Regions from separate parts of the Brachybacterium sp. genome, predicted to be linked through region 2. Evidence: riboswitches for the same ligand, from Rfam matches in the RefSeq annotation. Region 2 holds a riboswitch; the other holds the start of a gene.
The links. Region 2 has a riboswitch for FMN ahead of pnuC (nicotinamide riboside transporter PnuC). Riboswitches for the same ligand answer to the same signal wherever they lie in the genome.
Positions count from the first base shown of each region.

Region 1 (11,083 bases), on a different contig from region 2:
TGCTCGCGCTCTCCGCGAGCGACTGGGTGAGCGGGCCGAAGCCGTCGCTGCCCTCCGCAGCGGCCTCGGGGAGCTTGTTGAACAGCACCCGGAACAGGCCGAAGAAGATCGGCATCTGCAGCAGCACCGGCAGGCACGAGGAGAACGGGCTGGCGCCGGCGTCCTTGTAGATCGCCATGGTCTCGTTCGCCATCTTCTGGCGGGAGTCCGGGTCCGTCTTTCCCTTGTACTTCTTCTGGACGGCCTGGAGCTCCGGGGAGACCATCTGCATCGCGCGCGAAGCACGGATCTGGCGCACGAACAGCGGGATGATCAGCGTTCGCACCACAACGGTGAGGCCGACGATCGAGAGCACCCAGGTGATGCCCGCGTCCTTGTCCATGAACAGGGACAGCAGCGCATGGAACTTCACCATGAGCCATGCGACGGCCCACTCGATGGGATACAGGGGGTTCATCGGCCTGGTCTTCCTGCCGCACGGATGCGCATGACGTTCATACGAGGTGTCGGCTGTGGTCGGGAATCTGAGATAAGGGTAGGCCCTAGTGGGCCGGGTGCCGCAGTCGGCGTGGATTCGTCCACATGCCGGGGGCGGGGACCGGGTCGGGGCCCCCGCGGGTGAAGGGGTTGCACCGCAGGATCCGCCAGCCGGTGAGCAGCGTTCCCTTCAGCGCACCGTGCACACGCAGGGCGTCCATGCCGTACTGCGAGCACACCGGATCGTAGCGACAGGCGGGCGGCGTATAGGGCGAGATGCCCACCTGATAGCCGCGCACCGGGAGCATCAGCAGCCGGCGAGGCAGGCGGGTGAGGGCATGAATCCCTCGCCGCTGGCTCATCCGGCGTGCTCCAGGCGCCGGGCGAGCTTGCGCTCGGCGGCGGCGAGGGCGGAGTCCACGTCGTCCTTGAGTGCAGCGAACTCCTGGTCCTGGATGCCGGGCAGGGTGCGCAGCACGATCGCCGACCCTGCCGGCAGGGTCGCGAAGTGCGGGCGGACGATCTCCCGCAGCCGCCGTGTGACGCGGTTGCGCACCACGGCGTTGCCGACCTTCTTGGACACGACGAATCCCACGCGGGGTGCTTCTCCTCCCTGCGTCAGCAGGGCGAGATGCACGACCACGTGGGATCGGGCGCTGCGCACTCCACCGCGGGTGACCGCTCGGAACTCGTCACCGGAATGGAGCCGGTGACTGGACCAGCTCACGGTGCCACGAGTGTCACGAGGAGTGCGCCGGGAATCGCCTCGACGAGTCGCCTCAGGCGGAGAGCTCGGCGCGGCCCTTGGAACGACGGGCGTTCAGGATGACGCGGCCTGCACGGGTGCTCATGCGTGCGCGGAAGCCGTGCTTCTTGGCGCGACGACGGTTGTTCGGCTGGAACGTGCGCTTGCTCATGGTTCTCCTCGATCGTGGGCACGGACATGCCCCTCGCGGTGGTCTGTGGTCTGCTGCACGAACGGGAAGTCCGGGCGCACCCGCCGAGGCGGGGCGGCTGCCGAGGTCCGATCCGATGCCGGAGTGGGCCCGCAGTGGATCCGGGAAGCGTATCGGGACGGCGCGCAGCGCTGACTGCACGATGTTAGGCGCGGGGGTGCGTGGGGTCAACGGCTTGAGCCCTCAGGAGGCCGGTTGTGGCCGGATTCTCACTCTTCCCGGGCGTTTCGGGGTGATCGGGCCCGTGGGAGGTGTCTCCCGTCCCGTTGTCCACATCCTCGATCCACAATACAGAAGCTATTGTGGAAAACTGTCCCGACCGCCCGCTCTACCTGTAGGGAGAGACCTGATGAACGAGGCGAATGCCGACGCGATCTGGGAGCGCACGCTCCAGACCCTGCGCCGCGACGACACGGTGTCCCAGCGTGTCATCGCCCTGCTCACGCTCTCCCGGCTGATGGCCGTGGTGGCGGACACCGCGCTGGTCGCAGCGCCTTCTACCTCGGCGAAGGAGCTGTTCGAGCATCGGGTCGCCGGGTCTCTCAAGGCTGCCCTCAGCGAGGCCACCGGGCGTGACATCCGCTTCGCCGTGACGGTGGACGAGTCCCTGCTGCTCGAGGAGGACACCGATTCGCCGGCCTCCCCGCCGTTGACCTCCTCCTCCGCTGCTGGCAGTGCACATTCTGTGGACAGAGATGTGGACAACGCCCCTCACGACCTCCACAACGCCCCGTTCCGCCGCAACGAGGGCTCGATCCTGCCCTCGACCGGACACGTCGGGCGGCCCGCCCTGCCGGGCAGCAGCTCGGCGAGCTCCGCCGGAGGTTCCTCCGCTGCGGACCGCTTCGCCACCCACCCGGGCTACCGCGGCCGCGCCGCAGACGATCCCAGCGCCTACTCCGGTCTGACCGGCCCCTCGGCGCCCTCTCCCGGGCCTGCGCCGCGCCGTCCCACCCGCAACGGCGCCTCGCGGATGGGCGAGGATTCGCGGTTGAACAGCAAGTACACCTTCGACACCTTCGTGATCGGTGCCTCGAACCGGTTCGCGCAGGCAGCAGCGTCGGCGGTCTCGGAGACTCCGGCCAAGGCCTACAACCCGCTGTTCATCTACGGCGGCTCGGGTCTGGGCAAGACCCATCTGCTGCACGCCGTGGGCCACTACGCCCAGAGCCTCTATCCCGAGGTGGTGGTGCGTTACGTCAACTCGGAGGAGTTCACCAACGACTTCATCAACTCGGTGCAGTCCGGCCAGTTCGGCAAGGCTCAGGAGTTCCAGAGCCGGTACCGGGACATCGACATCCTGCTGATCGATGACATCCAGTTCCTGCAGCGGGCGCCGGAGACCATGGAGGCGTTCTTCCACACCTTCAACACGCTGTACAACTCGGACAAGCAGATCGTGATCACCTCCGATCTGCCGCCGAAGGAGCTGGGCGGGTTCGAGGACCGCATGCGCTCGCGCTTCGAGATGGGCCTGATGACCGACGTTCAGCCACCGGACCTCGAGACCAGGATTGCCATCCTGCGCAAGAAGGTCGCGCAGGAGAACACTGGGGAAGTGCCCCATGACGTGCTCGAATACATCGCCTCGCACATCGCCACCAACATCCGTGAGCTGGAGGGGGCGCTGATTAGGGTGCAGGCGCTGCACTCCCTCTCACGGCAGCCGATGGACGTCACCCTCGCCGAGACCGTGCTGAAGGATCTGCTCTCCCACGATGACGGTGCGCAGATCACCGCGTCGACGATCATCGTCCAGACGGCGACCTACTTCGGCCTGTCCGTCGAGGAGATCGTGGGCACCGGTCGCTCCCGCCGCCTGGTCTCAGCCCGCCAGATCGGAATGTACCTGTGCCGAGAGCTCACAGATATGCCGCTGATCCGCATCGGTGACGAGTTCGGTGGCCGCGACCACACCACTGTGATGCACGCGAACAAGAAGATCAGCGAGCTGATGAAGGAGCGTCGGGCGATCTTCAACCAGGTCACCGAGCTCACCGCCCGCATCAAGAGCTCGAGCTCCGCGTCTCGTCAGTGAGGCGGCGCCCGCTCGGAGCGGGCAGCTGGGCCCGGAGAAGAACAGAGCAGGTCAACACGGAGTTCTCCCCAATTGTGGATAACTCTGTGGAAACTGTGGAACTACAGCTGTTCCTGCAGGAGCCGATGTGCACGGGCGAATGACAAGAATTCCCTCGATCAGTGCCTCCATGCACAGCCGACGCACGACGCGCTGACACTCCTCAACGATCCGTCCACGCCGATGGAGATCGTAGTGACCTGCAGTGATGACGGTTATCCACCAGATCCACAGTCGTGAAGAAGAGGACTGTAAGTACTTGCTCGACGGGGATGTGGACGGGGAGGGCTGCTCGGGAGCGACCGCAGAGCCTGTGATTCTGGGTGCTGGGGAACGACAGGAAGCCGGGACCAGGAGGGGTCGGCTCCCGGGGAACACGGCGGGATGAGTGCGCGAGCAGATGTTCTCACCACGGCTGAAGCGGGGTCCGGTGACCATGGAAGTCAAGGATCCTTCCCGGTGTGTCGGCGAGAGTCCTCAGGAACCGATACGCTGTGCTCGGTTCGGCCGCGGCACATGACGCGGTCGATCTGATTCCGTCATTCGACCACTGCGAAGGAGTGGCAACGGTGAAGTTCCACCTCGATCGCGGCGTCCTCGGCGACGCCGTCTCCTGGGCCACCCGTACCCTCCCCGTCCGTCCGGCGATGCCGATCCTGCAGGGGGTGCGGATCGTTGCCGAAGCCGGCGGCGAACTGCAGTTCTCGACCTTCGACTACGAGGTCAGCGCCCAGATCCGGCTCGAGGCCGAGATCGAGCAGCCCGGTGAGGTGCTCGTCCAGGGACGGATGCTCTCCGACATCGTCCGGGCCCTGCCGAACAAGGACGTCTCCATCGCGCTCGAGGGGACCAAGCTCCAGGTCCGCTGCGGCAGCGCCCGCTTCGCCCTGGCGACCCTCCCCGTCGAGGAGTACCCGCAGCTTCCGAGCATGCCCCCGGTGGCCGGCTCCGTCGCGGCGGACGTGTTCGCCGAGGCGATCTCGCAGGTCACCGTCGCGGCTTCGAAGGACGACACCCTCCCGCTGCTGACCGGCGTGAAGGTCGAGATCTCCGGCGAGACGATGACGCTGATGTCCACCGACCGCTACCGCCTGGCATTGCGCGAGCTGACCTGGAACCCGTCGACCCCCAGCACCGAGCTCACCGCCCTGGTCCGAGGCCGCACCCTCCACGAGGTGGCACGCTCGCTCTCCACCGGCGGCAGCGTCGAGATCGCACTGTCCGATGACTCCTCGGCGAACCTCATCGGTTTCGAGGCCGGCGGTCGTCGCACCACCTCCACGCTGGTCGACGGCGATTACCCGCCCGTGCGTCGCCTGTTCCCGGACACCTCGGCGATCACCGCCGTGGTCTCCACCGGCAGCCTGATCGACGCGGTCAAGCGCGTCTCCCTGGTCGCCGAGCGGAACACCCCCGTGCGGCTGTCCTTCACCGAGGGTCAGGTCGCCCTTGAGGCCGGCGCCGGCGACGACGCCCAGGCCAGCGAGGTGCTTGAGGCGCATCTCCAGGGCGAGGACCTCGTGGTCGGCTTCAACTCCGGGTTCCTGCTCGACGGCCTCGGTGCCCTGGGCACCGAGTTCGCCCGGCTCACCTTCACCGACTCGATCAAGCCCTCCGTGATGACCGGTCAGGACTCCCTCGAGGGTGAGCCCGACAACTCGTACAAGTACCTGATCATGCCGATGCGGATCTGAGGGAGGGAGTGCTCCCTCCGTGCAGCTGACCTCGCTCGAACTCACCGATTACCGCTCCTACCAGCGGCTCTCCCTGCCGGTTCAGCCCGGCATCACCGTGCTGGTGGGGAAGAACGGGCAGGGCAAGACCAACATCGTCGAGGCCCTGTGGTACCTCGCGACCCTGTCCAGCCATCGGGTCCCGCACGACGCCGCCCTCGTCCACCGCGGCGAGAGCACCGCGATCATCCGTGCGAGTTTCCTGCGTGCGGGTCGGCCGCTCCAGATCGACCTCGAGATCACGCCGGGCAAGTCCAACCGGGCACGGCGGCAGGGACAGAACATCTCCCGCCTGCGCGATCTGCTCGGCGAGGTCCGGGCGGTGCTCTTCGCCCCCGAGGACCTGGGCCTGGTGAAGGCCGATCCCGAAGGCCGCCGCCGATTCCTCGATGAGCTGCTGTTCGTCATCGCCCCGCGCTACGCCTCGGTCAAGGCCGATTACGACCGGGTGCTCAAACAGCGCGGCAACCTGCTCAAGCAGATGCGGTCGATGCGCCGCGGCGGAAGCGGCCGCAGCGTCGGCGGGCTGGATCCCGCAGACACCGCTGCCTCGACCCTCGAGGTCTGGGACCAGCAGCTCGCCCGCCATGGCGCGGAGCTGCTGCGCGCCCGCCTCCATCTGGTCAACCGCCTGCGCCCCCACCTCGGCTACTCGTACCTGCGCGTCGCCACCGACGAAGGCGCAGACCAGGCGCTGGATCTCCCTCCTGATCAGCGGGGCGAGGTCAGTTCCCCGGCGGACATCCTCTACCGCTCCGAGGTGCTCGACGGACTGGGCACCCTGCCGGGCACCCTCCCCGCCACGCGCGAGATCCACGACCGGATGCTGGAGATGCTCGCCGCCCGGCACGACGAGGAGATCGATCGCGGGGCCACCCTCACCGGACCCCACCGCGACGACATGGAGATCCGGCTGCACGAGTTCCCGGCCAAGGGCTATGCGAGCCATGGCGAGTCCTGGTCGCTCGCCCTCGCCCTGAGGCTGGCCTCCTACGATCTGCTGCGTCTCGAAGAAGGGGATCTCGGTGACGGCGAGCCGATCCTGATCCTCGATGACGTGTTCAGCGAGCTCGACGCCTATCGCCGCGAGCGGCTGGGTCGGATCGTCACCGGTGCCTCCCAGGTGCTGATCACCACCGCCAACGATTCCGACATCCCAGATTCTCTGGACGGCGAGATCCACGTGGTCGAGGTGAGCCTGGGAGAGGCAGTGCCACGTCAGAACGGCGGCGGGCTGTGACGGGCCGTGCCGGTGGAACGAGCCGAAAAGGCGGTGCTGGCCGCGGTGACGGAACTGCCCGTCCCCGCCTCGCGAACCCCTATGACCTGGGCACCTGGTCCGGCGGGAACAGCTCAGCCGCCGAGACTGAGCGCGGATCCACGCCTCCGCCCGCGCGGCGATCTGCGGCGGATCAGTCCGCGACCCGGCCGGGTCGTGACCGCCCGGAGGTCCGCCGGATGCCGGACCACGAGCCGGATCGTGCATCTGGATTCGAGCCGAGCATCCGCTCGTTCGATCCGTACGACGCCGACGACCACACCGCCGACGATTATGCGAACCGCTCTGGCGCTGCCGTCGAGGTGCTCTTCGATCCGCCGCAGCTTCCCACCCCGCAGGATCCCTTCGAGCTCGCCCGGCGCACGGTGAACCGCTCTCGGGCCGCGGCTCGGGACCGCGGACTGTTCCCCATCTCCGCGAAGACGCAGGCCAGGGACGTGCGAGACCGTTCCGGCCGGGCCCCAGGCTATTCTGGATCCCGGCCCGACCCGCGCGATCCGCAGGGGATCGAGAACGTGCTGAAGAAGGTGCTGGGAAACCTCGGCTGGAATGCGGGGATGAACGCCGGGCGGGTGCTCGAGGAGTGGGACGAGATCGTCGGCGAACGGCTCGCCACCCACTGCCGCCCGGTGTCCCTCGACGACGGTGTGCTGGTGGTCAGCGCGTCCTCCTCTGCCTGGGCCTCGCAGCTGCGGATGCTCACTCCCCAGCTGATCACCACGATCGAGGAGCATGTGGGCTCCCATGTGATCTCCGAGCTGAAGGTGACCGGTCCCGCCGCGGCCGAGCGCACCTGGAAGAAGGGCCGCCGCACCGTGACCTGGCGCGGCCCCCGGGACACCTACGGCTGATCGACGTGCTGTGAGGGACGAACGGCAGGAGATCAGCGGATGAGGCAGTGCCTGATCGACATGCTGTGAGGGACGGGGACGATGTCCCGGCTGATGTGATGCGCAGTTCACGCCCCGTCATCTCCCGGCGGCGCCCTGCTACGGTGGCTCCTGACGAGCTGATGAAGCTCGCGTGCACTGGGGTCGGTGAAATTCCGAGCCGGCGGTGATAGTCCGCGACCCGATGGCCTCTGGCCCTCGGCTGACCAGGTGAAACTCCTGGACCGACGGTAAGAGTCCGGATGGGAAGCGCACGCGAACGATGTCCCCGGGCGATCCGCCATCGCGCACCTCGGTGCGCCGTACGGTGACCCCTGGGTGACGTCGTCTCCGCACACCCTTCCTCTCCCTCCGGGACCGCGAGCAGCGGACCGGAGGAGAGACCATGTTGAAGGATGCCGAGCGGCAGGCCCTGCGCCGAGCCCTCGAGATCGCGGCCGATCCCGTGGTGCCCCTGGGCCCGAACCCCCGTGTGGGCTGTGTGCTGCTGAGCCCCGCCGGAGAGGTCCTCGCCGAGGGTCACCATCGAGGCGCCGGCACCCCGCACGCCGAGGCCGACGCCCTCTCCCGCGCGACCGTCCCCGTGACCGGTGCGACCGCCGTGGTCACCCTCGAGCCCTGCAACCATGTGGGCCGCACCGGCCCTTGCGCCGAGGCGCTGATCGAGGCCGGCATCCACCGGGTGATCATCGCCCGCCGCGATCCGAACCCCGTCGCGAGTGGCGGCATCCAGCGCCTGCGCGAGGCCGGGATCGACGTCGTGCTCGACGTACCGGACGATCTCGCCGGCGCTGCGGCAGCCCTCAACCGAGGCTGGGAACACGGACTGCGGCACGAGCGTCCCCTGGTCACCGCCAAGATCGCCCTCACCCTCGATGGCCGCGCGGCCGCCGCCGACGGCACCAGCCAGTGGATCACCGGCCCCGCAGCCCGCGAAGAGGTCCACCTCCTGCGCACCACCTGCGACACCGTGCTGGTGGGCACCGGCACGGCCCGGATCGACCACCCAGCCCTCACGGCCCGTCGGCCCGACGGGACACTGCATCCGCGACAGCCGCTGCGGGCCGTGATGGGCATCGGCGAGGCGCCCACGCTGCCCGCCATCGACGGTGCCGGCGAGGAGATCCGGCTGCTCACCCGCGACCCGTCGGCCGCCCTCGCGGAGCTGTTCGATCGCGGTGCCCGGCATGTGCTGCTCGAAGGAGGGCCCACCCTCGCCGCCGCCTTCCTGCGGGAGGGCCTGGTGGATGAGCTGATCCTCCACCTCGCCCCGACGCTGCTCGGGGCCGGCCGCCCCGCCGTCGCGGACCTCTCCATCACCACCCTCACCGACCGGCTCGATCTGGACCTGGTCGATGTCACTCCGCTGCGCTCACCGGAGGGGCCGACGGATCTGCGCCTCACCCTCCGCCCCCGCATCCGGCCCTCTCCACCAGCCAACTAGCGCCGTCTGACGTGCGACACCTGAACCGCATCGCCTGAACCGCACCGTCAGATTCGCACCGTCTGATCCCCACTGTCTGGTCCCCACCGCCTTACCCATCCCGCCTGACCTGGAAGGACCCTCATGTTCACCGGCATCATCGAAGAGCTCGGCACCGTCGAGTCGCTCACCCCGGGCGCCGATCCCACCCGCCTGCAGATCCGTTCCCCGCACGTGCTCGATGGCATCGCCCTCGGCGACTCGATCGCCGTGAACGGCTGCTGCCTGACCGTGACCGCGCACGAGGGCGAGCTCTGGAGCGCGGACGTCATCTCCACCACCCTCGCCGCGACCTCCCTCGGCGACCTCGCGCCCGGGCACCGCGTGAATCTCGAGCGATGCGTGCGGGCGGGCGGCCGCCTGGACGGCCACATCGTGCAGGGCCACGTCGACGGCGTCGGCGAGGTCAGCGGGCGTGAGGAGGCGGAGGGGACCACCCTGCTGCACCTCGCGCTGCCTGCCGGTCTGGCGCGTTACGTCGTGGCGAAGGGCTCCCTCGCCGTGGACGGCGTGAGCCTCACCGTCGCCGAGATCGAGGGAGACCAGGTCACGATCGGCCTGATCCCCGAGACCCTCGCCCGCACCACCCTCGGTGGCCGCGACGTCGGCGACCGCGTGAACCTCGAGGTGGACGTGCTGGCGAAGTACGTCGAGAAGCTCACCGCAAGCCTGCTGCCCACCACTGAGGAGACCCGATGACCGCCCTGCGCCTGGATCCCGTCGAGGAGGCGATCGCCGCGATCGCCGCCGGTCACGCCGTGGTCGTCGTCGACGACGAGGACCGCGAGAACGAGGGCGACCTGATCCTGGCCGCCTCCGCCGCGACCCCCGCCCTGATCGGCTTCGCCGTGCGCCACTCGAGCGGTCTGCTGTGCGCCCCGATGAGCGGAGAGCGGGCCGACGCCCTCGAGCTGCCGCTCATGGTGCGGGAGAACGCCGACCCGCTGCGCACCGCCTACACCGTGAGCGTCGACGCTAGCGAGGGCGTGACCACCGGCATCAGCGCCTCCGACCGTGCCCGCACCCTCCGGGTCCTCGCCGGAGCGGACACCGTGCCCGGAGACCTCATCCGTCCCGGTCACGTGCTCCCTCTGCGCGCGAAGCCCGGCGGCGTGCTCGAACGTCGCGGCCACACCGAGGCGGCCGTCGACCTCACCCGCCTCGCCGGCCTGCCCGCGGTGGGGATGATCGTCGAGCTCGTCCACGACGACGGCGAGATGATGCGCGGCCCCGCCCTGCGCGAGTTCGCCGACGAGCACGGCCTGGCGATGATCTCGATCGAGCACCTCGCCGCATACCGCAGGCGGGAGGATCAGCCAGCCCTCGAGATCACGGCGCCGGTCCCGCTGCCCACCCCTCACGGCACCTTCCAGGCGCTCGCCGTGCGCGAGGGCACCGCCGAGCACCTGGTGCTGGTGCGCGGAGACGTCACCGCCGGTGGCCCGGTGCTCACCCGGGTGCACTCCGAATGCGTCACCGGGGATGTCTTCGGCTCCCGCCGCTGCGACTGCGGTCCCCAGCTGCAGGAGTCCCTGGCCCGCATCGACGCGGCCGGGCGAGGGGTGCTGATCCTGCTGCGCGGCCATGAGGGCCGCGGCATCGGCCTGGTCGAGAAGCTGCGCGCCTACGCCCTGCAGGACGCAGGGCGGGACACCGTCGACGCGAACCTCGACCTCGGCCTGCCGGTGGACGCCCGCTCCTTCGCCGCGGTCCCCGGCATCCTCGCCCACCTCGGGGTGCGCGCCGTCGAGCTGCTCACCCACAACCCCGAGAAGGCCCACGCCCTGGTGGGCGGGGGCGTCGAGGTCGCCGGCACCACCGACCTCACCACCCATCCGACCCCTGAGAACCTCACCTATCTGACCACCAAGCGGGACCGACTGGGACATCGCCTCCGCGATCTCCCCGACCTCCCCACCACCCACCTCGAAGGAGAGACCGCATGAGCGGCCACGGAAGCCCCACCACCCAGATCCCCCACCAGCCCACCACCCGGCTCGCGATCGTCGCGGCGTCCTGGCATGAGCAGGTCATGGACGGACTGCTCGCCGGCGCTCTGCGAGGCGCCGCCGAAGCCGGCATCACCGCCCCGACCGTCGTGCGCGCCCCCGGCTCCTTCGAGCTGCCGGTGATCGCGGACGCCCTGGCCCGCGAGCACGACGCGGTCGTGGCGCTCGGCGTCGTGATC
Region 1 covers NZ_JBQDLF010000024.1:33,544-44,626, forward strand. Annotated here, with positions in the region: gene yidC (membrane protein insertase YidC) at 1-457, opposite strand, end outside; gene yidD (membrane protein insertion efficiency factor YidD) at 543-839, opposite strand; gene rnpA (ribonuclease P protein component) at 836-1,204, opposite strand; gene rpmH (50S ribosomal protein L34) at 1,257-1,394, opposite strand; gene dnaA (chromosomal replication initiator protein DnaA) at 1,783-3,471, shown strand; gene dnaN (DNA polymerase III subunit beta) at 4,080-5,204, shown strand; gene recF (DNA replication/repair protein RecF) at 5,224-6,483, shown strand; gene ACTH43_RS10790 (DciA family protein) at 6,702-7,373, shown strand; FMN riboswitch at 7,542-7,671, shown strand; gene ribD (bifunctional diaminohydroxyphosphoribosylaminopyrimidine deaminase/5-amino-6-(5-phosphoribosylamino)uracil reductase RibD) at 7,798-8,856, shown strand; gene ACTH43_RS10800 (riboflavin synthase) at 8,980-9,594, shown strand; gene ACTH43_RS10805 (bifunctional 3,4-dihydroxy-2-butanone-4-phosphate synthase/GTP cyclohydrolase II) at 9,591-10,841, shown strand; gene ribH (6,7-dimethyl-8-ribityllumazine synthase) at 10,838-11,083, shown strand, end outside.
Region 1: linked by a shared signal. The riboswitch ahead of ribD (bifunctional diaminohydroxyphosphoribosylaminopyrimidine deaminase/5-amino-6-(5-phosphoribosylamino)uracil reductase RibD) and the one ahead of pnuC (nicotinamide riboside transporter PnuC) in region 2 are both predicted to bind FMN.

Region 2 (11,083 bases):
GCCCGGGGACGCAGCACGATCGAGGCACGGCTCTCCCCCGGCTGCTGATCCGCTGCGGGGGTGCTCATCGGCGTCTCAGATGCGGCAGGCCTGGATCGCGGTGACCAGGATCGCGCGGGCCCCGGCGTCGTAGAGGTCATCCATCATGCGGTGGGCGGAGCGGGTGTCCACCATCGCGCGCACCGCGGACCACTCCCCGCCGTGCAGCGGGGAGACCGTCGGAGACTGCAGGCCGGGGGTGATCTCGACGGCGCGCTCGAGCAGGGCCGTGGGGATGTCGTAGTCGAGCATCACGTACTCGCGCGCCACCAGCACCCCGCGGATGCGTCGCGCGAGGACCTCGAGGGAGTGGGTGCCGTCCTCGTCGAGCTCGAGCCCGGGGCGGGAGAAGAGGACCGCTTCGCTGGTCATGATCGCCTCGCCGAAGGGCTCGAGGCCCGCCTGGCGGAGCGTGCTGCCGGTCTCGACGACATCGGCGATCACATCCGCGACCCCGAGCCGGATCGAGGATTCGACGGCCCCGTCGAGGTGCACCACCTCGGCGGTGACGCCGCGCTCGGCGAGGTAGTCCTCGACGAGGTTCTCGTAGCTGGTGGCGATGCGGGCGCCCTGCAGCTCCGAGGCGTCGCGGCGGGTTCCCGCTGGCGCGGCGAAGCGGAAGGTCGACCGCGCGAAGCCCAGCGGCAGGATCTCATCGGCCGGGGTGCGGGAGTCCAGCAGCATGTCCTGGCCGGTGATGCCGACGTCCACCGTGCCGGAGCCCACGTACACCGCGATGTCCCGCGGGCGCAGGTGGAACAGCTCGACGCCGTTCTCCTCGTCGACCACGACGAGCTCCTTGGCCGTGCCGCGGCGCCGGTAGCCGGCCTCCTGGAGCAGATCGGCGGCGGGATCGGACAGGGCGCCCTTGTTGGGGACGGCGATGCGGAGCACGGATCCTCCTCGGCCGCCGCGGCGGCCACGAGTGGGGGTGGGACGGAGAGGAACAGGATGGAGGCGGCGAGACGCTGCAAGCCCGGAGGATGCGGAGGCAACGGCGGAAGAGCCGGAGACCGCGGGACCGGGTGCGAACCTTCGACCGCAGACCGGCGCGGGTCGGAGCTGGTGGGTCAGAGCTGGCGGGTCAGAGCTGTCGGTAGACGTCTTCGAGCGAGATGCCCTTGGCGATCATCATCACCTGCACGTGATAGAGCAGCTGGCTGATCTCCATGGCGGCGTCCTCATGGGTCTCGTGCTCGCAGGCCATCCACACCTCGGCGGCCTCTTCGACGATCTTCTTGCCGATCTGATGGACCCCGCCATCGAGTTCGCGGACGGTGCCCGACCCCTCAGGTCGGGTACGGGCCTTCTCAGTCAGCTCGGCGAACAGTGCCTCGAAATCCTTCACGCCGACAGGATACGCGTTCCGGCAGGTGGCCCGTTCAGAGGACCACCTGCTGGAAGGCGAGTCACTCCTTGCGCACCGTGGGATCGAGATGGGCGGTCTCCACCGTCACCCGCGTCTCCTCCACCTGGCGGCGGCTGCGCACACCCCACCAGACGAAGAACCCCGTCAGGGTGAAGGCTCCGTAGAAGAGATACATGAATGCGCTCGCGTAGTACCCGGCATCGAGCAGCAGCGGGACGCCGACGATGTCGACCGCGACCCAGATCAGCCAGAACTCGACCCAGCCCTTGGCCATCCCGAAGGTCGCCAGCAGGCTGCCCATGAAGATCCAGGCGTCAGCCCAGACCGGCTCATAGGAGCCGAGCATCCGGAACAGGGGGGTCAGCGCTGCGGTGCCGCCCACCAGCGCGACCAGCAGCAGGACGCGAGTCCCCCAGGAGGCCCACTCGGGCTCCACTGCGGTGCCGCCGTCGTGCTTCGCCTGCCGCCACCGCTGCCAGCCGTAGATGCTGGTGGCGATGAACATCACCTGGCGTCCGGCCTGCCCCAGCAGGTCCACGGAGTTCGGGTTGCCGAACACCGAGCCCATGAACACCGTCAGCAGCAGCACATTGCCGACGATGCCGATGGGCCAGGCCCATACCTTCCGTCGCATGCCGCCGAGGGCGCTGAGCAGTCCGAAGACGTTGCCGAGCACCTCTCGCAGGAGTAGGAACTGTCCGCCCGCGAAATCGATTCGCGCGTCGAAGAGCCACTGCAGAAAATCCATGTCGGTCCTTTCGCCGTCGGATGCAGTGGCTCCGGGGGAAAAGGGTTCCGGCATGGCGCCAGCGCGCGCCGAGGGCGCCCTGGGACATGCAGGACGTGCGCCTCTCATCCAGGCTGTACTGTCGGCGCCGGAATTTCACCGGCTCCACCGCCGAAGCGGGTCGCGGACTATCACCGCCGGCTCGGAATTTCACCGACCCCGGAGCACGTCACTGGTCGTGACCAGATCATCCTAGACCGTCGGCCCCGCCACCGGAGAGCGCATGAACGCAGGTGACGGGGCGGGGGACACGGTGGAGGCGACCGCGCTGATCAGCAGGAGGCGCAGCCGCAGGTCAGTGGGCGGCGTGGCGCAGGTCAGGGGGCGGCGCAGCCGCAGGTCAATGGGCGGCGTGGCCCCGGGCAAGTTCGCGCAGGGCAGAGATCTCAGCGGCCGCATCCTGGGCCCGATAGATCGCAGACCCCGCCACGAAGACGTTCGCCCCGGCCTCCGCGCAGCGCTCGATGGTCTCCCGGCTGACCCCGCCGTCGACCTGGATCGACACCTCGAGGTTGGCCCCGCTGATCGCCGCGCGCGCCCGACGGATCTTGGGGAGCATGGTGTCCAGGAAGCTCTGGCCGCCGAAGCCGGGCTCGACGGTCATGATCAGCAGCATGTCGAACTCGCCGATGATGTCGAGGATCGGCTCGACCGCGGAAGCAGGTCGAAGGCCGACGCCGACCTGCACGTTCTTCCTGCGCAGGTCACGGGCGAGCTTGACCGGGGCCCGGGCGGCCTCCAGGTGGAAGGTGACGGACGCGGCACCGGCCTCCGCATAGGCGGGAGCCTCGGTGTCGGCGTCGGCGATCATCAGGTGCGCATCGACCGGGATCGTGCTGCGCTCGACGATCTGCTCGACCATCGAGGGACCGAAGGTCAGGTTCGGCACGAAATGGTTGTCCATCACATCGACGTGGACGCTGTCGGCGCTGGAGATCTTGTCGAGCTCGCTGCCGATGCTCATGAAGTCGGCGTTGAGGATGCTGGGGTGGATGTAGTGGCCGTCGGTCGAGTACGGGGTGATCATGCCGTCGGGAGTCCTTCCTCGGTGGGGGCGGGCTGCTTGCGCAGCAGGTGGATGTACATCGCATCGGTGCCGTGGACGTGGGGCCACAGCTGGACCGCGGGGCCCTCGCCCAGCTCGACGTCCTGCCGGACTGCGGGGAGCATCCCGGCGCGCACCGCGTCGCGCGCGTCGAGCTGCTCGATGTCGTCGCGCCGCTTGAGCACGTCGGCGACGATCAGGCGGGTCTCGGCCAGGTGCGGGGAGCAGGTCACATAGGCCACCACTCCCCCGGGCGCGGCGGCGTCCAGGGCCGAGGTGAGCAGCCCGCGCTGGATCCCGCCCAGCTGGCCGATGTCGGCGGGGGTGCGGCGCCAGCGGGCTTCGGGGCGGCGCCGCAGGGCACCGAGCCCGGAGCAGGGGACGTCGGCGAGGACGCGGGAGAAGCGGCCGGGCAGCTCGCTGCCGATGGTGGTGCCGTCGGCGGTGCGGGTGGTGATCTCGCAGCCGGCCTCCTGCAGCGTCGCCACGGCCCGGTTGACGAGCTCGGTGCGATGCTCCTGGAGCTCGACCGCCAGCAGGTCCGCGTCATGGCCGACGGTCAGCCCGCCCAGCAGCGCGGCCTTGCCGCCGGGGCCTGCGCAGAGGTCCAGCCAGTGGTGGTCCTCGGCGAGGACCAGGTCGTCGGCGCCGAGCGCGAGGGCGAGGGCGGCGAGCTGGCTGCCCTCGTCCTGCACGGCGACGCGGCCCTCCTTGACCGGGTCCATGCCGCCGGGGTCGCCGGAGGGCCAGGAGGCCGCGAAGATGCTCAGCCGGCCCTGGCTCGCGCCGTGGTCGATCAGCTCGTCGAGATCGGTGAGGCCCGGTCGCATCACGAGGGAGACCGCCGGCGCCGCGTTCTGGGCGGCCAGCAGTTCATCGATCTCGTCGCGCGAGCGGCCGTGGCCGGCCAGCGCGTCGCTCAGGGCGCGGACCACCCAGCGCGGATGGGAGTGCACCACGGCGAGGTGCCCGGTGGGATCCTGCTCGCGGTCGGGGGCGACCTCGAGCAGCCACTGCTCGAGGTCCTTCTCCCCCACCCGGCGCAGCACGGCGTTGGCGAAGCTCGCCGCACCGGCGCCGACCACGGAACGGGCCAGGGCCACGGTCTCGGAGGTCGCCGCGTGTGGGGCGACGCTCATGTCCAGCAGCTGGTAGGCGCCGAGCCGGATGACGTCCAGCAGCGGCGGGTCGATCTTGGCCAGTGGGCGATCCACGCAGGCGGTGATGACCGCGTCGAGCCGTCCCTGTGCGCGCAGGGAGCCGTAGAACAGCTCGGTGGTGAAGGCGGCGTCGCGGCCGGAGACGTGGTGGCTGCGCAGCAGCCGGGGCAGCACCAGGTTCGCGTAGGAGTCCTCCTCGCGCACCATCCGCAGCCCTTCGAAGGCGACCTGGCGGGAGGGGGTGGAGCGGCGTGCCCGCTCGGCCGGCCGTGACTCGGAATAGCCGCGGCGGGGGCCTCCCTGCCCGCGCGAGCCGGAGCGGGAACGGCCGTGCTGGTCGCGCTGGTCTCGCTGCGGGTTCTCGTCGCGTCGGCCGCGGTCCTGATTGCTGCGTCGGTCCTGGTTCATGCGGTGACTCCGTCCTGCGACTGGCTGGTGAATCGGGCATCGGGGGCGAGGCCCGCACCGCGGGCCCAGTCCGCGGCCCGCATCGGCCGCTTGCCGGCCGGGGCGAGGGTCGCCAGGGCGATCACCCCGGTGCCGGTGCCCACAAGCATCTGGCGCTTGGTGGCCGCGATCTGTCCGGGTGGCAGCGGAGGGTGCTCCGGGGCGCGTTCGACGCCCAGGATCTTCGTGCGGGCGCCGTCCAGCAACGTCCATGCGCCGGGCTGCGGGCTCATCCCCCGGATGTGGGCCTCGACTCGTTCGGCGGGGACCGTCCAGTCGATCTCGGCTTCGGCGGTGGTGAGCTTCGCGGCGTGGGTGGCCAGTGCATGGTCCTGGGGTGTGAGCACCGCGGTGCCGGCCTCGAGCGCGTCCAGTGCGCTCAGCAGCACGGGGGCGCCGTCGATCGCCATCCGCTCCAGCAGCTCGCCGGAGGTCTCGAACTCACCGATCAGGGTGGGTGCCGTGGCGATCAGATCCCCCGTGTCCAGTCCCTTCTCGAGGCGGAACACGCTCATGCCGGTCTCCTGCCGGCCGGAGAGCACCGCGCGCTGGGCGGGCGCCGCGCCGCGCCAGGACGGCAACAATGAGAAGTGGAGGTTCACCCACCCGTGGCGGGGGATGTCGAGAGCGGCCTGCGGGACCAGGTTCCCGTAGGCGACCACGGGCGCGGCGTCAGGGGCGAGCTCGCGGATCTGCTGCTGGACCGTCTCGTCGCGCAGCGTGGTCGGCTCGAGCACTGGGACGCCCGCCTCGAGGGCGAGGGTCTTCACCGGTGAGGGGGTGAGCCTGCGGCCGCGACCGGAGGGTGCGTCGGGTCGGGTGAGCACCCCGACGACCTCATGGTGCGAGTCGAGCAGGGTGCGCAGGGAAGGAAGTGCGGCCTCTGGGGTGCCGGCGAAGAGCAGTCGCATGATGGGTCGAGTCTACGGTGGCACCGCTGATGGCTGTCGCGAGAGCTCTCCGGGGGCGTCAGTAGACGAGCCCGAACACCCATACCGCCAGGCCCATCGTGGTGGCGGTCACCAGCACGATCCCGATCAGGTTCAGCCACAGCCCGGCCTTGGCCATCTGCGGGATCGTGACATAACCGGAGCCGTAGGCGATCGCGTTCGGGGGCGTCGCGACAGGGAGCATGAAGGCGCAGGTCGCGGCGATCGCGACGGGGATCGCGAGCAGCATCGGGTCGATCCCGGTGCCGACGGCCACGGCCGTGGCGAGCGGCAGGAAGGTCGCGGCGGTGGCAGTGTTCGAGGTCAGCTCGGTCAGGAAGAGGACGCCGGCGGCGACGACCGCCACGATCAGCACCACGGGCAGTCCGCCGACGCCCTCGGTGACCTCGCCGATCCATTCGGTCAGGCCTGAGGAGCTGAACTGTGCGGACAGGGCGAGGCCGCCGCCGAACAGCAGCAGCACGCCCCAGGGCAGCTTCGCGGCGGATTCCCAGTCGAGCAGCCTCACGCCCCGTGCCGCACCGGCTGGCAGGAGGAACAGCACCAGTCCCACCACCATCGCGATGCCGGCGTCCGAGATCCACGGATCCTCCCGGCCGAGCGCATCGGAGAGCAGCGGGATGAACACCCACGAGAGTGCGGCCAGCACGAAGACTGCCAGCACCCTGGTCTCCCCCGCGGAGATGCGGCCGAGCTTGCTGCGTTCCTGACGGATCAGCTCGGTGCCGCCGGGGATCTCGGTGATCTCGGGCTTGTACAGGACTTTCGTCAGCAGCAGCCAGGCGATGACCATGAAGACGATCGCGAGCGGCCCGCCCACCATCATCCAGCGTCCGAAGCCGATCGTGACCCCGAATTCCTGGCTCATGTGCGCCGCGAGCAGGGCGTTGGGAGGGGTGCCGATGATCGTGGCCAGGGAGCCGATGGAGGCGGCGTAGGCGATGCCGAGCATCATCGCGGTGCCGAACTTCGAGGTGACGGGGGCGACCTCGCCGTCACGTGAGCCGCCCTCGGGATCGGGATCCACTCCTTCGCCGGGTTCCTCCCCCTTCGCGACGGCGTCCTCGAGCCGCAGCTTGTTCACGAGCATCAGCACCGACAGGCCGATGGGCAGCATCATCACCGCGGTCGCGGTGTTGGAGACCCACATGGAGATGAATCCGGTGGCGACCATGAAGCCGAGGATCAGCAGCGAGGGGCTGGTGCCGATCGTCCCGACGATCGCGAGGGCGATGCGCTTGTGCAGGTTCCAGCGCTGCATGCCGAGCGCCAGCATGAACCCGCCCATGAACAGGAAGATGACGTTGTTGCCGTAGGACGCGCCGACGTCGTCGACGCCGACCTCGCTGTTGAGCACCGGGAAGACGACCAGCGGGACCAGAGCGGTGGCGGGGATCGGCAGCGCCTCGGTCATCCACCACGCGGCCATCAGCACCGCGGTCGCGGCGGTGAGCTTCGCACCGTGGGGAACGTCGGCGGGCATCAGGAAGTAGATGAGCACTGCGACGAGGAGGCCGAGGACCAGGCCGAGGCGACGCACCCGCAGGCTGCGGGCGCTGGCGGCGGGGGCCCGTTCCCCCTCGGAGAGGTCGGGCCGGTCCTCCTCCGCGGTGGCGGTCGAGTCCTGATCAGGGGCGGAGGTCATCGTCGTCCTTCCGTCTCGGCAATCCAGTGACGCCGATCACCCTACGGCGAGCGTGTTCTCCGCCGGGGAGGAACACTCAGAACACGTCAGGCGGATCCAGTCGCACGCGCAGGGAGCCCCGGGCCTTGCGGGCACTCCGGGCGGCGATGCCGGCACGCAGGGCGAGGGCGAGCTCACGGGAGCGGCCCGGCTCGATGCGCACCACCGCGCGGGCCCGGCCGGCGGCGTCGGGTCCCTCGAGATCGACCGGGCCGAAGACATCGGTGCCGTCCGGGAGCTCGACGGTCTCGAGGAATCCACGGCACGCCTCCCGGTCGCCCACGATCTCGGCGACCCGACGGAAGGGAGGCAGGTCCAGCTCGTGACGGTCCTCGAGCACCCGGTCCAGGAAGAACGAGGAGCGGTGGGCGACCAGGTCGCGGATCGCGGGGAGGGTGGAGGTGCCGACGATCAGCACCTCTCCCCCGTCGTCGGCGCAGCGCACCAGTGCGATGGCGCCCCGCCAGCGCCGCACCGCCTCGACGTCCGCATCGAAGGCGGCGCGGCCCAGCAGTGCGTCCGCATCCAGCAGCAGGCAGGCGGCGTACCGGGACCGGGGGGCCGGCTCCGCCCCGGGGGTGGCGACGATGATCGCGTGGTCCGGGACGGCATCGTCCGCGAGCGCTCCGTGCGCGCCGCCCGCCACCTTCAACGTCGCCTCGGGGAAGGCACGGTGCAGCTCCTCTGCGGTGCGGGTCGAGCCGATGACCATGGCCCGCACTTGGGTGCGGTCGCATTCGGGACAGCGGTAGCCGTCCTCCCGACGGCCGCAGACGCGGCAGTGCAGGGGTCCGCCGCGACCGCTCTGGGACAGCGGCGCCGAGCAGTGCGGGCACTGGGCGCGGGTGCGGCAGAAGGTGCACGCGATCGCCGGGGCATAGCCGGAACGCGGCACCTGCACCAGCACCGAGCCCCGCTCCAGCCCGCGCCGGATCACGCGCATCGCTTCCTGCGGCAGGCGAGAACGGCCGGAGGGGCCTTCACGTTCCCGCAAGTACTCATCCATCGCCACGATCCGCGGGCGGACGGCCGTGACCGGGCCGGGCAGCGGCTCCAGGCGCGCGAGATAGCTGAGATCCGCGAGCGCCCGCAGGGTCACGGACTCGCTCGGGCTGAGGAACAGCAGCGCGCAGCGCTCCTCGGCGGAGCGGCACTGGAGCACGGTGCGGGTGTGGGGATACGGGGCCCGCGGCTCCTCGAGCAGATCGTCCGCCTCATCCCAGCAGATCACCAGAGCGAGATCCTGCACCGGGGCGAACGCCGCGGAGCGGTTCCCGAGCACCACCCTGGTGGCGCCCCGCAGGATGCGCCGGAAGGTGCGGTAGCGCTTCTCCGGTCCTTCGGTGCCGGCGAGGATCTCGTGCTCGATGCCGCGCTCGGTGAGCACCCGGGAGAGCCGTGCGACATCTCGCTGATCGGGGGCGATCACAAGCGCCCCCTTGGCCGGATCGAGGTCCCCGATCGCGTCGGCGGCGACGTCGGTCCAGCTGTCGACGGCATCGAGGGTGAGGCTCGCACGGGGCACCGGACCCTCGGGACTGCCTGACCGGGCGAGCAGCGCGGCCAGTCCCGGATAGCGGTCGCCGGGCCGGGCGCGCATGGGCTCCTCGGGCGGTGCGGCTCCGGAGTCCGGAGCCGGGAGCGTCTCGCGCTCCTTCTCCTCCGCGGCGCGATCGGCCTTCTCGGCGCGGGCATGGCGCGGCGGCAGGGCCAGGCGCAGCACATCGCCGACGGTGCCGGCGCAGCGCTCGGCGACCTCCTCGCAGACGCGCATCAGCGCGGGCGGGACCACCACGTCCTCGGAGACCAGGCGGTGCACGGGCGCCAGTGCCCGATCGGTGGTCGGCGCGGGGTGGCGGCCGAGCACGATCCCCTCGGTGTCCTTGCCGGAGAACCGCACCCGCACGCGCATGCCCGGCCGCGCGGCCGCCGTCGCCGGGGTGACCGCGTACTCGAAGGGCCGGTCCAGATGGGGAAGCACCCCCACCAGGCGCACGCTCGCCACCGGGAGCTCCGAGGCCACCTCGAACCCTGCCGTGGTGCGCAGCCCCGAAGCCCGGGCCGCGGCGGGGCGGCCCGGGTCGCTCGGCGCGGCGGCCGGCGGCGAGGGATCGGGAACAGGAACGGCGGGGGCCGCGAAGAGGGACTCCTGCCCTCCCGCATGCTCCCCCGCCGCACCGTCGGCGGTGCTGCTCAGCGCTTGTGCACCGCGACCAGGTCGCAGACGAAGATGAGCGACTCGTTCGGGGCGATCACCGGCGGAGCGCCCTGGGCGCCGTAGCCGAGGGAGGCGGGGATGTCGAGACGGCGGCGGCCGCCGACCTTCATGCCCTGGACGCCCTGGTCCCAGCCGGAGATGACCTGTCCCACGCCGAGCTGGAAGCGCAGCGGCTCGCCGCGGTCCCAGGAGGCGTCGAACTGCTCGCCGGTGGAGTGGGAGACGCCCACGTAGTGCACGTCGACGACGTCGCCGCGGCCGGCCTCCTCACCGTCACCGATGATCTCGTCGGTGCTTATCAGCTCGGTGGGGGCGTCGCCCTCGGGGAACTCGACCTCGGGCTTGGTGCGATCGGTCATGCGGTTTCCTCCTGTGGTGATGGATGGTCAAGGACAGTCTGGATGGTCAGGACAGGCGCCTGTGTCAGGCGTTGGTGTGGGCGGCATCGAGGATGTCGATCACGAAGACCAGGGTCTCACCGGCGAGCTCGCCCTGGTCGCGGTAGGCCTCCGCGGCAGGGATCACCAGCATCACCTGGCTGCCGACCGGCAGGTCCAGCAGGTTCTCGTCCCAGCCCTGGATCACCATGCCCTGGCCCTGGATGAAGGCGAAAGGGGCCCCGCGATCCCAGGAGGAGTCGAACTGGGAGCCGTCGGACCACTTCCAGCCGGTGTAGTGCATGGTGAGGTAGTCGCTGGCGCGGGTGGTGTCCCCGGTCCCGACGATGAGCTCCTCGCGGGTGGTCTGAGCGGGCGGCTCGCCCTCGGGCGGGGCGTCCAGCGCGGGAGCACCGTTCTCGGCCAGGGTGACGGTGGGGAAGCTGCCGGAGGGATCTGCGGGCTCGCCCTCGGCGCGCAGCGGGGAGACGACGCGGTCGACGTCCGCGACCTGGAGCAGCGAATAGGCCTGGCCGTCGTTTCCCTGCTGCCAGCCCGCCATCACGAAGCGGGAGCCGACGGGCACGGTGGTGAGGAACGAGAACGCGACCTCGCCCGCTCCGTCGGGGGTCACCTGCATGCCTCCGGCGGGGGCGCCCTGCCACCAGGACGAGAGGGTCTCCCCGGTGCTCGCGTCGACGAAGTGGCTGCGCCAGATCACGGTGTCCCCCTCAGCGATCATGGCGCCGTCCCCGGGGGTGATGATCTCCGCATCGGCGGCGGTGATCTCGAGCGGGGCGGTGAACTCGACGACGGGCTCGGCGCCCAGATCGTCGCTCACGGTGACCCCGGCCAGGACGTCGCCGCCGCCGTCGGAGCCGCCACCGTCGGACGCACCGTTGGAGCCCTCGTCGGTGCAGGCGGCGAGGCCGATGGCGGCGGTCGCGGCGAGGGCGGTGGTGAGCAGCGTGCGGCGGCGGATCAAGTCAGGACCTTTCGGATCGGCG
Region 2 covers NZ_JBQDLF010000001.1:155,850-166,932, reverse strand. Annotated here, with positions in the region: gene ACTH43_RS00800 (PH domain-containing protein) at 1-68, opposite strand, end outside; gene hisG (ATP phosphoribosyltransferase) at 76-933, opposite strand; gene ACTH43_RS00790 (phosphoribosyl-ATP diphosphatase) at 1,124-1,387, opposite strand; gene pnuC (nicotinamide riboside transporter PnuC) at 1,449-2,156, opposite strand; FMN riboswitch at 2,249-2,366, opposite strand; gene rpe (ribulose-phosphate 3-epimerase) at 2,536-3,222, opposite strand; gene ACTH43_RS00775 (transcription antitermination factor NusB) at 3,219-4,808, opposite strand; gene fmt (methionyl-tRNA formyltransferase) at 4,805-5,758, opposite strand; gene ACTH43_RS00765 (SLC13 family permease) at 5,817-7,442, opposite strand; gene ACTH43_RS00760 (primosomal protein N') at 7,519-9,504, opposite strand; gene ACTH43_RS00755 (FKBP-type peptidyl-prolyl cis-trans isomerase) at 9,675-10,058, opposite strand; gene ACTH43_RS00750 (FKBP-type peptidyl-prolyl cis-trans isomerase) at 10,123-11,061, opposite strand.